2 regions of the Peribacillus sp. FSL K6-5616 genome follow, and region 1 is predicted to be linked to the other one. Evidence: riboswitches for the same ligand, from Rfam matches in the RefSeq annotation. Region 1 holds a riboswitch; the other holds the start of a gene.
What was found. Region 1 has a riboswitch for S-adenosylmethionine ahead of MHB45_RS21805 (5-methyltetrahydropteroyltriglutamate--homocysteine S-methyltransferase). Riboswitches for the same ligand answer to the same signal wherever they lie in the genome.

Region 1 (7,233 bases):
CAAGGGAAAGGGAAGGTGCACGGCTGATGACCTTATTGACTCATTTAAAAGTATTGGACTTTTCAACGTTACTGCCAGGCCCATTTGCCACTTTGATGCTAGCGGATTTAGGAGCGGATGTTTTGAAGGTGGAGAGGCCGGGGACAAAGGATTCATGGGGTGTAAACCAATATCTTAACAGATCGAAGAAGTCGATCACATTGGATTTAAAGCAATCCGAGTCTATCGAATCCGTAAGAAACCTAGTGACGGAATACGATATCGTCATTGAACAATTCCGTCCAGGTGTCATGGAACGTCTGGGACTGGGGTATGAGGCATTAAAATCGATCAACCCGAAGCTGATATACTGTTCCATCACGGGCTACGGCCAGACTGGCCCCTATAAAGACCGACCGGGACATGATATCAATTATATTTCGATTGCTGGCTTATCAGGATATTCCGGTACGAAAAAGGACGGCCCGGCAAAAAACGGAACCCAAATAGCAGATCTTGCCGGAGGCTCACTGCATGCTGTCATCGGAATATTATCTGCAGTCATTCACAGGGAAAGAACAGGATTCGGCCAAGCCATCGACATCAGCATGACCGACTGCAGTTTTGCCTTGAATGCCATATCCGCACCTCGGAATTTACAAAGGGGCCTTGAACTTGAACCAGAAAAACTGATGCTGAACGGAGGGTCTTTTTATGACTTTTACGAAACGAAAGATGGACGCTATTTTTCGGTAGGCAGCCTTGAGCCCCCTTTTCGAAAAGCATTATGTGAAGCGATCGGTGCACCCGAATTATATGAGCTGAGCATGAAAAGCGATGAAGAAAGCGGAATCAGGTTTAAAACGGCCGTCCGGCTGGCTTTCCGCGAGAGAGATTTTCATGAATGGCAGGAGATATTCGCTGAATTCGAGGCCTGCGCAGAACCAGTGCTGACTTTCACCGAAGCGGCCGAGCATCCCCAATTGAAGGGGAGGGGAATGATCGTCGAGGTACCTGACGGAAAAGGGAATGTCCAGAGGCAAATCGCCTGCCCGATCAAAACATCGGTTTTCACCCCTGAATATAAACATGCAGGCTTGGAGCCAGGACAAAACAACGCAGAAATCCTTCGCACCCCCAATCGCTAAATAAAAATGTAAAGGCTATCACTTTTCCGGTTTTTTTGGAAGGTGATAGCCTGTTTTTTTTTGAATGCCGGAAAAAGCAGGGGGAGGGTCGATATGATCGTTCGAAGTTCGAAGTGAAGCGGGAGGAGAACAATTATCCTCTTATCATTTGTGGAAAGCAACATATTCCCACTGTGAAAATTTACTAGTTATAACCAGTGTGGGCAGGGTATCAGAGTAGCATCCTGGTAAGGAAATCGCTGGTAAGGAGGGTTAGTTAAATATGTTTGGTCTCTCTGATATCATTAAATTTCTATTTTCCTTTTTTTTGATCATGCCGATCGTTACACTGATACATTTGAGCGGGCATATTTTCTTTGTTACGATCTTTGGGGGATCAGAAAAGAAGATCTTGATCGGGTGTGGGAATAAGCTTTTCGCCTTTCGGAACATAGAAGTGAGGAAATATTATTTTTGGAATGGTACTTGTGAGTTCAAGGGATTGAAACATGATAATCGATTGACGAATACCCTGATCTATTTAGGGGGGGCCATCTTCAATTTGATCAGCATGCTGATCATATATAGCTTAGTGTATCAGAATATCCTGGACAGCTCGGTAATCTGGTATCAATTTATCTATTTTTCTTTTTATATTATGTTTTTCTCCCTGTTTCCGATGTATTTCTCGGACGGATCGCCTAGTGATGGGAAGGCTGCGGAATTAGCCTTGAGGAATAAGCTGGAAGATAGGGTGACGGATGATATATTCATGAAGAAAATGGAGGATGAAGATGATAGCTGCAAGTAAAAAGGGAACGTGCAGATGGCCGTTCTTTTTTTTGCCTTTCCTTAGTACGCAATTACTGAAAAAAGGCATCTGTATACATCCTAAAAGGTTGTATCAGATGCCCGATGAATTAATGGTTAAAATGGATATTCGCGATAGTGAGTTTGAAGGGAAATCCATTTCGTAACAGTGAATTCTTCGACAATCCATGGGCTTCCGAATCTGCCTAAACCACTCATTTTGTTCCCGCCGAATGGTATGTTCGTTCCATCATTAACGGTTTGATCATTGATGTGTGTCATTCCGCTGTCGATTTGTAACCCTAAGCGTTCGCCCTTTTCCAGATCAGAAGTGAAGATAGCCGAACTTAAACCATAAATGGTGTCATTGGCGATATCAATGGCTTCTTCATCCGTTTCTGTTCGAATGATGGACACGACAGGAGAAAACATTTCTGTTTGTGCGATTTTATCCGAGTTCTGTACATCCCGGAAAATAGTTGGTGTCAGCACATTGCTAATGCGTTTTCCCTCAAGTGCAACATTGACCCCGGCAGCTTTAGTTTCCTCGATGATTTGTTGTACTTTTTCTAATTGACGCTCGTTGACAAGTGGTCCAATGATTGTTTTAGGATCTAATTGGTCACCAAATGGAAGAGCTTTTGCACGTTCAACGAATTTTGCAGTAAAGTCTTCGTAAAGGTCTTTATGCACGATTATGCGGTTAATGCACATGCAAATCTGTCCTTGGTGAATGTACTTCCCGAAGATTGCAGCATCAACGGCACGGTCCACATCTGCATCAGATAATACAATGAAAGGATTATTACCGCCGAGCTCCAGCGCAACTCGTTTTAGGTTTTTCCCTGCAATGGCCCCGATGTGCTGTCCTACAGGAGTAGAGCCTGTGAAGCTGATTAATTTAGGAATCGGGTTTGTCAGCATGCCATCACCGATTTCTTCCAGGTCAGTAAGGATCATATTAAAGACCCCTTTTGGAAGACCGGCATATTCAAATGCTGCAGCGATGATGATTCCTCCAGTAAATCCAACTTGAACGTCCGGTTTATGAACGACTGCATTTCCTAATGCAATGGCTGGTGCGATGGTTCTCATTGACAAGTTCATCGGAAAGTTAAACGGAGATATTGAAGAGATAACTCCTAGTGGCAGACGATGTATATGATTGACTTTATGCTCTATAGCTGACGGAACTTCATGCATTTGATATATTTCATCCACCATGTTAGTAGATTCTCCGACTATTTCCATAGTAAGCTGAAATTCAACGTTTGCTTTAATAAGCGATCCACCTGTTTCACGGGAAATCATTTCAACGATTTCATTCCGGTTTTCCTGCAGGAATTCACCAACTTTAAGCAGGACCTGACGACGTTTTTCGGCTGATGTTTTTGCCCAACCTTTTTGAGCATTCTTTGCTATTTCAAATGATTCTTCGAGCTGTTTTGATGTAGCCAAGCTCACATTTGAAATCACGGCATTATTGTATGGGTTTAAAATATTATATCTGCGTTGACTTAAGCCTTCCATCCATTCCCCATTGATGAAGCTTTTGTTTAAATCCTTGAATTTCTCCATTTTGAACACCCCTTTATGTTGTAAACAAATATATTTTACTGCTGTTTGTATCATATTTAAAATATCTATATAATTAAGTTTATATACGATATACATATATATCAGAGGTGCCAATATGGATATTAGACAATTACGATATTTTCTCATTCTTGCAGAAGAAGGCCAGGTTTCCCGTGCAGCCAAAAAGTTGAATATGTCACAGCCGCCATTAAGCCAGCAGCTCCGCCTTATGGAAGAAGAATTAGGGACTACTTTACTTGAGCGAAAAAGGAACGGTAAAAGTATGGAGTTGACCGAAGCTGGGAGGGTACTTTACGAGAAGGCTAAGGATATGCTGCAATATTTCGAGGACTCCTTGCTCGAAGTGAAGGAAACGGGTGAGGGAATTAAAGGTACACTTTCAGTAGGTTCCGTACTTGCGTATATGTCTTATTTACCTGATAAAATTAATAGTTTCAAGAAAAAATATCCTTCCGTTTCCTTTAAAATATTCGCAGGAGATCCATATGAAATAAGTAATTATTTGGAGAATCAGGATATCGAACTTGCCATTGTTCATTTACCTGTCGAGATGAAGGGTCTTTCCAGTTTGAACTTAGGACAAGTGCCGAATGTTTTTGTTGTACCTGAGGATTGGGACAGCTTCACTTCGAAGGATAGGGTTCATTTAAAGGATATTGAAAACATCCCATTGCTTTTAGTGCATAGGGAAAAAGGACCAGGGATTTACGAGGAAATTATCGAGGAATTTAAAAAGCGGGAAATACAGCTAAATATTTTATGCGAATGCCATGATGTAAATGTTCTGCTTTCTCTGGTTGCAGCTGGAGTTGGGGCGAGTATTGTTCCGAAATCAGCTGTTTCACCCCATATTTTAAAAGGAGTGAAAGTGCTGGATATTATCGATTCTTCAATTCAATCGAATATAGCCTTGGTTTTTAGACAAGATCGTTATCTTTCCAAAACGGCAAAACATTTTATTGAGTTGTTTTGAAGAAAAGCTAGGCCTTCCTAATGCCTAGCTTTTACTTTACATTTAAGGATGAATCATTCCCATACTTCTTTTGCTAAATCAACGACGAATTTCAGTTTTTCCCATTGCTGTGCTTCGGTTAGCTTGTTGCCGTGATGTGTGGAGGCGAAGCCGCATTGGGGGCTTAAGCATAATTGTTCGAGCGGAACGAAGTGTGAGGCTTCTTTAATGCGTGCCTTAACAGCTTCCTTGTCCTCGATTTCCCCATTTTTTGAAGTGACGACACCCAGTACGACCCGTGCACCGCCATTTGGAATGTATTTCAAGGGTTTGAAATCCCCTGAGCGTTGATCATCATATTCCAAGAAGAATCCATCCACTTTTTCTTTTGCCAATAAAGTTGGGGCGATACGGGCATAGCTTCCTTCAAACGCCCATGTCGACTGGTAGTTTCCGCGACATAGGTGGGTAGTGACGATAAGGTCTTCTGGTTTGCCTTCCAATGCGCCATTAATGACCCGAAGTGCAAGATCAATTAATTGTTCCCTCGTATATTTTCCATCCTTGAACTGGAAATCCGGAGCTGAAAGTCTGGCAATATATACATCATCCAATTGAAGATAACGCACACCTGCTTCATAAAAGGCTTTCAAAGCATGCTGATAGGCTTTGATGATATCATTTGCATAGTCTTCGATATCAGGGTAGACGTCTTCATTATGAATGCCTGCAGCAAATAATTGATTCGGACTGGGAATGGTTTGCTTGGCAACGGCACGTCCGTTCACGATTTTATTCAATTCAATGAAATCACGAATGAAGGGATGTTCAGGGTTGAATGAAACCTTCCCGGTATTGCGAACATTATATCTCTCTGTTTCGGCACCATCGAATGTGAGGCCTTTTTCAGTTACATATCCCTCGATGCCATTTAAATGTTCGAGGAAGTCAAAGTGCCACCATGTTCGTCTGAACTCACCGTCCGTAACGGACTCTAAACCAACTTCAATTTGTTTATCGACGATCCGTTTGATTTCTTCGGTTTCAATTTCACGAAGCCGCTCAGCTGAAATGGTACCTTCCTTAAAGTCCTTTCTGGCAATATGTAAACGTTCCGGTCTTAATAAACTTCCGACGTGGTCCGCCCTGAATGGTGCTTTCGTTAATGTGATTGACATGTTGATTCCTTCTTTCCTTTTAAAAATAAAAAACCTCTTCTTAAAAATAAGAAGAGGTGTTGGCAATAAAGCTATATACTCTTCTTATCTTCAAGTTTTTACACTCCTGGAATTAGCACAGTACAAGATCAGTCTGTTGCTGAGGCATCAAAGGGCCAGTCCCTCCACCTCTCTGGATAAGAGTTGTCTATTAAATTAACTATGACTATACAGGTAGTTTTTATGAAGGTCAAGGGGTGGAGGTGGAATATTTCGAATATACCGTTTATTAACCCGGGCTGAAATGTTAACGGCATCAGGGAATCCGGCATATGCTTTGAGTGTGGAGGGGATGCAAGGATGAGTCCATTCAAAAATGGCATACCGTTTACGGTAACTGAAGCCATGATAGAGAGAATCATAAAAATGAAATCATCTGGTCAGGATATTAAAGTCGAGATTACGCCAAGGCATATTGTGCTTTCCGGTACGATGGAAGTGAAAAAAATGATGTTTAAGAAAAACGTGGCTTTCCGGATTACATTAAAACCGGTTCATGTGGAAAAAAGAACGATTTCATTCGAATTAGTGGAAATGGAACCCATTGACAGGAATTTCATCAACCAAAGGATATTTAACAGACCGCCATTTTTTGAATATGAAAAAAGAGCAATCAAAATGAATGTTAATGCTTGGAGCATCGTGAGGAAAATTCCGATTGGCACAATTAAATCGTATGAACTCGCCGAAGGTGCATTGAAAATGAAACTTTCTATATGATTTAAGGGGATATTTTACATATATCCTTAGCCGTAACCTATAAAGGGTTTGCCAGGTATGATAGTGTTAAGATGACATGGTTCATGAAAAAATGTGTTTGATAAATCAAGCTCTTTAAAATATACTAAATGACTTGAAGTTTTGAGTTTTTCTGGGAATGAGGAGGATAATGATGGATCAGAAGATTTTGCCTGCTTCAGCAAGCATGAAGGATTTCGAAAGATTTCTAGAAAGTTCCTATGAAATAGGTGTGTTTCTTGATTTGCATATCTCACAATTGAAAAATGTAAGTATGATGGCAAAGCAGCATAATAAGAAAATGATTTATCATGTCGATTTGATCCATGGCATAAGAAGTGATGAGTACGCGACGGAATTCATTTGTCAGGAATATAACCCCTATGGGCTGATTTCGACTAAATCAAGCGTTATATTGAAGGCGAAGCAAAAGGGGGTCATTGCCATCCAGCGAATCTTTTTAATAGACTCACATGCGCTTGAGAAAAGTTATAAGCTGGTGCAGAAAACAAAGCCGGATTATATCGAAGTATTGCCGGGCGCCATGCCATGGATGATAAAAGAAGTGAAGGAACGATTGCAGACACCGATTTTTGCAGGCGGCCTCATACGTACTTCGGATGAAGTCCTGAATGCCCTTGATGCAGGGGCATCGTCAATCACCACTTCAAAAACGGAATTATGGGATATCGTCTAATAGGGAAAAATTGAAAAAAATTACAGAAAAATAGATTAATTTCTCACAAATTATTGACAGCGTTTTCATAACCTAGTATATTTTACAGTACAAGTTAATATATGTGACGGAGAC
Region 2 (7,233 bases), 540 kb from region 1:
CCCTTTTACGCGGTATCGGGGACGATATGCTGCTGAAGCCATGGCTTGAAACGAAAATATGGCCGATCGAAAGCCAGTTTACAACGGAAATCGCCTCTGTAAGTTCACAGCTAGGCATTATGGAAATGATGAAATCAGGAACCACGACATTTTCGGATATGTTCAATCCTAAGGGAATAGATGCCGGTGCTGTCATGGAGACGATAGGCGAAACAGGAATGCGCGGAGCCTTTTCCTATACAATCTTCAGCTTGGGTACCGAAAATGACCAGAAAGCGAACCTCATGGGGGCTGAGCAGTTTTCAAAAAACTATAAAGCATTTGCCGATGGCCGCCTGACTACCATGGTCGCACCGCATAGCCCATACGCCTGCACACCTGAAGCGATCATGGAAAGTGCACGAATTGCAAAAGAGAATGATTTGATGGTGCACATCCACGTATCGGAAACGGACTTTGAAATCCTCGACATCGAAAAACGGTACGGATCCCGTCCTGTCGAGCACCTTCGCCGTCTAGGCCTGTTCGATCAGCCTACAGTGATGGCACATGGAGTGGTCCTTAATGATGAAGAGCGGGCGATCCTAAAACAGCATGATGTTCGCGTTGCCCATAATCCGATCAGTAATCTGAAGCTCGGATCTGGGATAGCCGATGTCGTCAGCCTTCTTGATGCAGGCATTAAAGTGGGAGTGGCAACAGATGGCGTCGCCTCCAATAACAACTTCGATATGTTCGAAGAAATGAGGACAGCCGCATTGCTGCAAAAAGGAATGTATAAGGATGCCACAAAATTCCCTGCCCAAACAGCACTCGCCATGGCCACAAGAATGGGCGCCGAAGCGATAGGCATGGGTCACACAGGATTACTGGAAGCTGGTAAAAAAGCGGATTTCATCACCATTTACCCATATAACAAAGAACACCTGCAGCCACTGAGTGAAGCCTATTCGCACCTGCTTTATGCAGCACGCGGAAATGACGTATGTGATGTATACATTGATGGCAAAATGGTCGTGAAAGATGGCCGCTGCTTAACGATCGATGAAGAAAAAGTAATCGCCGAAACCAATCGTCTGCAAGGAACCCTATCACGATAACACTGATGGGAGAACAACCGGATGCACAGAAGAAAGGAGCTGCCATTTGCAGCTCCTTTTTTTTATTGGGGTGGGAGTAATATGGCAGTAAAAAAGGAATGGCCGCTAGTATCGTGGAATAAATTATTTTTAACACTTAGAAATCCGTTGTGAGTCCAGTTACGAAGTAAGCCAGCTAAAAATAGTAATATAATGGGGACGGCAAAAACGGTTAAAAACGAGATAATGCCGCTGACCGCAAGATGAGCCAACTGCTAATCAGCAAGCAGCTGGATAAAAAAACTTAAATCGCATGGTTCATGAATTACTGAAAATCTACGTATTAATTATTCACGATTTTCCTATTTGGTTTCTTCGAGGGAAATGGTTGAAAAAGGAGGATAAGATGAATGGACAGGGAATCTTCATTATTAAAAGAGCATTTGTATCAGCTGGAGGAGAAATTGTTAAAATCTGAAGTTCGTACATCTCCAGAAGTACTTTCATCATTATTGAAAGATGATTTCTTTGAGTTCGGCAGTTCAGGTAACATATGGACAAAAAGTGATTTTATGGGGCAAGAGGGAGCCGGAGCGGTGAACATGACACTAAGTCAATTTGAGATGCATCCATTGTCTGATGATACCGTGCTAACTACATACCGGATTTTTGATGAAGATAAGCTGGAACATACCTTAAGAAGTTCAATTTGGAAGTGTGCGAATGGAAGATGGCAAATGTTTTTTCATCAAGGCACAAAAACAAAAGGGCTCCTTTATGCCCTTTTTTTTTATGAAAAAGAAAGTTTTCCCTGCTTGAAAACTATTTCACTAAAATGATAGGGGTGGATGAAGTTGATCTTTCGGACCATTGATACGGACAAAGATAAAGATACTATCATTAATTTCCGGAAAGATTCCTTTGTTGTAAGTTTTGGAACTGATGCTGGTTTGGGAGATGAACATGCATATCTGCAACGAATGGAAGAAAGGGTCCGCAAATTTCCGGATGGACAGGTGATCATTGAAAAGGACCAAGAACCGATTGGACAAATGGAACTTCAAATTCGGGAGTATGAAGGAACTGAAATTGGCTATGTGAATCTATTTTATCTTATTCCCGAATACCGCAGTAAAGGCCTTGGCAAGGAATTGGTTCGCTACGCAGAAAACTTTTTCAGGCAATTTAATGTATCCGAATATCACTTAAGGGTTTCTCCGGATAATCAAAGGGCGATTTCTTTATATACGAATTCAGGCATGGTGAAGATAAGGGAAGAAAATGAAAAATACCCTGTATGGAGAATGAGTAAATCATTATATTAATATAATTAAAAAGTATCGATTCACTATACTATGAAACTATTTATCGCGATGAAAAATATGGTTGACTTTAGTGGAATTAGAATATATAGTGAAGGACATAATTAAATATAACGTTAATTCTTATCAAGAGATGTGGAGGGACTTGGCCCTATGATACCTCGGCAGCGGGTTTTTACTTTTGTAAAAATACTGTGCTAATTCCAACGGACGAAAGTTTGAAAGATAAGAAGGAGCTTTTCTTAGATAATTAATTTTAAGAGTTTACTCTTTTTTATGTCTAAAAGAGGCCTCTTCTGTCTGATGACGGAAGAGGCCTCTTTTGTTAATTCAAAATGTATATGGTTATTTGGAGAATTGGTGCAATTACTCGTGAATTTCGCAGATTTACTCGTGAGTTTGGTGCAATTACTCGTGAATTTCGCAGATTTACTCGTGAGTTTGGTGCATTTACTCGTGAATTTTGCAGATTTACTCGTGAGTTTGACAGAATTTAACCCTATCATTATGAAGCGTTGCAAAGCTCTTCTCTCTGGATAAGGAATTCGTACAAATAAACAGCATGGGGGGAGATTGGATGATTGAGTTTCAAGGTGTTAAAAAGGTTTATCAAACAAAGAAACAGACTGTCGAGGCTTTGAAGGGCATTGATTTGACAGTGGAAAAGGGGGATATATTCGGGGTAGTCGGTTATAGCGGGGCCGGAAAGAGTACGTTGATCAGGTTGGTCAATTTGCTTGAACATCCTTCAGATGGTTCGGTGGTTGTTGGGGGCAAGGATTTAACCAAATTAAGCCCGAAGGAATTACGGGCAGAAAAGAAAAAAATCGGGATGATCTTTCAGCATTTCAACTTACTAAACTCAAAAACTGTTTTTGATAATATTGCCATGCCGCTGGTTTTATCGGGAACTCCGGCTAAGGAAATCAAAGAACGTGTAGGCGAGCTATTGGAGTTCGTTGGCTTATCGAGCAAAGCAAAGAGTTATCCGGAACAATTATCCGGCGGGCAAAAGCAGCGGATCGGCATTGCGAGGGCATTGGCTACGAATCCATCGATCTTATTGTGTGATGAAGCTACGTCGGCATTGGATCCACAAACAACGAGTGCAGTTCTGCAGCTCTTAAAAAAAATTAATAAAGAATACAATATCACCATTTTGCTAATCACTCATGAGATGTCTGTCATTCGGGAAATTTGCAATAAGGTAGCGGTCATGGAGGGCGGCTGCGTCGTTGAACAAGGTTCGGTTTTCGAAGTTTTTGCCAAGCCGCAAACGGATATTGCAAAAAACTTCGTGAGAACGGTCATACATGACGAAATTCCACAAAGTTTCTTAAAAAGCATAGGGTCCCATATCCCGATTATTTGGAAAATTAATTTTATTGGAACTACTTCGGGTACTCCTTTACTTTCAACCATCTCGAAGAAATATGATGTTCATTTAAGTGTCTTATCAGCCAATATTTCTGAAATCCAAGAAACGCCTTTCGGGAATTTGATCATCGAAGTAACGGGGAGCAAAAATGAGGTCGACAAGGCTTATCAATATATTAAAGATGAGGGGATTCTCGTCCAGGAGGTGCAAGTATAAATGGGTAATACGCTTTGGGGAATGGAAATAACGGCAGACCAGCTGTCGACAGCTTTCGGTGACACACTTTATATGGTAGCCATCTCATTGATATTTTCCGGATTGATCGGGCTTCCGCTCGGTATCCTGCTTGTCATTACAAGAAAGGGTCACATCCTGGAGAATAAATGGATTTTTAATGTATTGAACCCGATCATCAATATCCTGCGGTCCGTTCCTTTCATCATCTTGCTTGTAGCACTCATTCCGTTTACAAGAATGATTGTCGGCAGTGCAATCGGAACGAATGCGGCCATTGTTCCGCTAATCTTTTACGCGGCTCCTTATATTGCACGGCTTGTGGAAAACTCGCTGTTGGAAGTGGACAAAGGGATCATCGAGGCAGCTCAGGCGATGGGGGCGACAACATGGCAAATCATTTACCGCTTTTTGATTCCCGAGGGACTTAGTTCGTTAATCCTGACATTTACAACAGCGACAATCGGGCTTGTTGGATCTACGGCGATGGCAGGTGCCGTCGGTGCAGGCGGGGTCGGGGATTTAGCCTTGGCTTACGGTTACCAAAGGTTCGATACGATGACGATGATCGTCACAGTGGCGGCGCTCGTGATCATCGTTCAATTATTGCAATCCACCGGGAATTTTGTTTCAAGAAAAATCAGAAGAAGATAAAACTAACAGGAGGCAGGAAAAATGAAAAAAATCTTATTAACGATCATGGTATTGGCATTGGCCATCGTGGCTGCAGCATGCGGGAACAAAGAGGGTGCTTCAGGGAGTTCGGATGATGTGAAAACAGTGAAAGTCGGTGTCAGTAGCGGGGATACGAGAACATGGGAATACATTGTCGATTTGGCGAAAGAGGACGGACTTAATATCGAACTGGTCACTTTCAATGATTATATCCAACCAAACCTTGCGTTAAGCGAAGGTGAAATTGATGCCAATTCATTCCAAACGGTCGCCTATTTTGATGAATTCGTTCAAGATCAAAATCTGAAATTGGAGGCCATCGGGTCGACTGTCATTGCACCTATGGGCCTTTATTCGAAAAAACATAAAAGTCTCAAAGATCTTCCGGATGATGCTACGGTAGCCGTTCCGAATGAAGCAACAAACTTTGGCCGTGCACTGCTCCTGCTTCAGGAAGCTGGATTGATTACATTGAAAGAAGAATTCAATGGATCGGGATCATTGGAAATCATTAAGGAAAATCCGAAAAACCTGAAAATCCAGCCTGTTGCTGCCGGCAATACACCGCGTCTATTGGATGATGCCGATGCTTCAGCCATCAATAATAACTTTGCCGTCGAAGCAGGCCTTACATTAAAAGATTCTTTATTCCATGAAAGTAAAACGGCGAAACCATATATTAATATCATTGCAGTTAAAAAGGGTAATGCCGATCGTCCTGAGCTGCAAAAATTAGTGGAGCTTTATCAATCGAAAGAAGTGGAAGCGTTCATTGAAAAAACGTTTAAAGGAAACACCATTCCTGCCTATGTTTCTGTAGATGAATTAGTGAATTACCAGGATGCATGGACAAAACCAGCTAATGAAAAGTAATGGATGTATTCAAGAAAAAGGGGAGATTAAGACATGGCGAGAGAATCAGTGCTGAAGCAGCATAAGCAAATCATTGAAGACCATATCGACCTTCATTCCGAATTATATATCGAAACGAGCCAAGCCATTCATGCCAAACCTGAAATTGGGAATCAAGAGTTCTTCGCTTCGGATACATTAACCGGAATACTTCAAAATGAAGGATTTGAAGTGACCCGCAATATTGCCGGGCATGAAACAGGGTTCATCGCCAAAAAAAACTCTTCAAAGAAAGGACCTACAATTGCCTTTTTAGCCGAGTATGATGCATTGCCGGGTTTAGGCCATGCTTGCGGCCATAATATCATCGGCACAACGAGTGTGGCGGCAGGCATTTCCCTGGCTCAAGTGCTGGAGGAAACGGGCGGAGAGGTGATCGTTTTCGGAACACCGGCTGAAGAGGGCGGGCCGAATGGAAGTGCAAAAGGAAGCTTTGTGAAGCACGGTCTATTTGATGGGGTGGATGCGGCCATCCTTATCCATCCTGCAGGAAAAACGGGTGTAACAAGTCCGTTTTTGGCTGTCGACCCCCTTGATTTTCATTTTTACGGGAAGTCAGCACATGCAGCAGCTGCACCTGAAGAAGGCGTGAATGCACTTGACGGGGTGATTCAGCTGTTCAATGGCATTAATGCTTTGCGCCAGCAGCTCCCGGCCGAGGTCAAAATTCACGGAATCATCACCAATGGCGGGGAAGCGCCTAACATCATTCCTGATTATGCTTCCGCCAGATTTTACATTAGGGCAACAACATGGAAACTTTGCCAAGAAGTATCCAATAAAATACGTGCTGTTGCTGAAGGGGCAGCACTTGCCACCGGAAGCACGGTTAAAGTGGAACGTTTCCAAAATGAAGTACTCGATTTTGTCATCAATCCAGTTCTAGATGAACTGCTAAAAGAAGAACTGACTCAATTAGGGGAAGCGGTGGCTCCTCGAAAAGAGAGTGGCTTTGGCTCGACGGATGCAGGTAATGTAAGCCATGCAGTGCCGACAGCACATCCTTATATAAAAATTGGACATGATGAGTTGATTGCCCATACGAATGAATTCCGCGACTGTGCCAAATCTCCTGCTGGAGACAAAGCCATCCTGACCGGAGCAAAAGCTCTAGCACTTACAGGGTATAAATTGCTTTCGGATATAGACCTGTTGGATCAAGTGAAAGCGGCATTTCATGAGGCGAAGCAAACGGAAAAATTTTGAGTAGCAGCCATTATTTTTTCGATTCTTGTATAATCACCTAATAACCTTATTATCTCGTTAATCCCTGTGATTCTTGCGTTATACATTATTGTCACGAACAGTTATAAGTAAAGGAATGAATTTTATTTGTTTCTTTCTTATTCTGTTCTTTTTATTTCCCGTCACTTTCTGCATAAAATCCTTCAAATTCTTACTTAATTGAGTAACTTCTTTCCTGACATTTCAGATTCCCCCTACAATTTTTCACTCTATAACAATTGGTATAGCAGGTTTAGCCTTTACTTGTTGACATTTTAGTACGGTCGTACTAAAATGTGGGTATGGTGAAAACAAAAGATAAAATCATTCGAAAATCAGTAGAACTTATCTCTCTATATGGTTATGTTAATTTTTCCATCGGAAATGTTGCTAAGGAGGTTCAGGTAAG

Region 2: linked by a shared signal. The riboswitch ahead of MHB45_RS19115 (hypothetical protein) and the one ahead of MHB45_RS21805 (5-methyltetrahydropteroyltriglutamate--homocysteine S-methyltransferase) in region 1 are both predicted to bind S-adenosylmethionine.

Annotation. Positions count from the first base shown of each region.
Region 1 is NZ_JBBOYT010000001.1:4,482,812-4,490,044, reverse strand. It holds gene MHB45_RS21825 (CaiB/BaiF CoA transferase family protein) at 27-1,127, shown strand; gene MHB45_RS21820 (membrane protein) at 1,390-1,917, shown strand; gene MHB45_RS21815 (aldehyde dehydrogenase family protein) at 2,034-3,494, opposite strand; gene MHB45_RS21810 (LysR family transcriptional regulator) at 3,610-4,488, shown strand; gene MHB45_RS21805 (5-methyltetrahydropteroyltriglutamate--homocysteine S-methyltransferase) at 4,542-5,645, opposite strand; SAM riboswitch class I at 5,727-5,828, opposite strand; gene MHB45_RS21800 (hypothetical protein) at 5,985-6,404, shown strand; gene MHB45_RS21795 (glycerol-3-phosphate responsive antiterminator) at 6,577-7,119, shown strand.
Region 2 is NZ_JBBOYT010000001.1:3,947,221-3,954,453, reverse strand. It holds gene MHB45_RS19130 (amidohydrolase family protein) at 1-1,100, shown strand, start outside; gene MHB45_RS19125 (nuclear transport factor 2 family protein) at 1,490-1,918, shown strand; gene MHB45_RS19120 (GNAT family N-acetyltransferase) at 1,928-2,404, shown strand; SAM riboswitch class I at 2,522-2,633, shown strand; gene MHB45_RS19115 (hypothetical protein) at 2,678-2,941, shown strand; gene MHB45_RS19110 (methionine ABC transporter ATP-binding protein) at 2,979-3,995, shown strand; gene MHB45_RS19105 (methionine ABC transporter permease) at 4,017-4,667, shown strand; gene MHB45_RS19100 (MetQ/NlpA family ABC transporter substrate-binding protein) at 4,689-5,561, shown strand; gene MHB45_RS19095 (M20 family metallopeptidase) at 5,595-6,806, shown strand; gene MHB45_RS19090 (TetR/AcrR family transcriptional regulator) at 7,130-7,233, shown strand, end outside.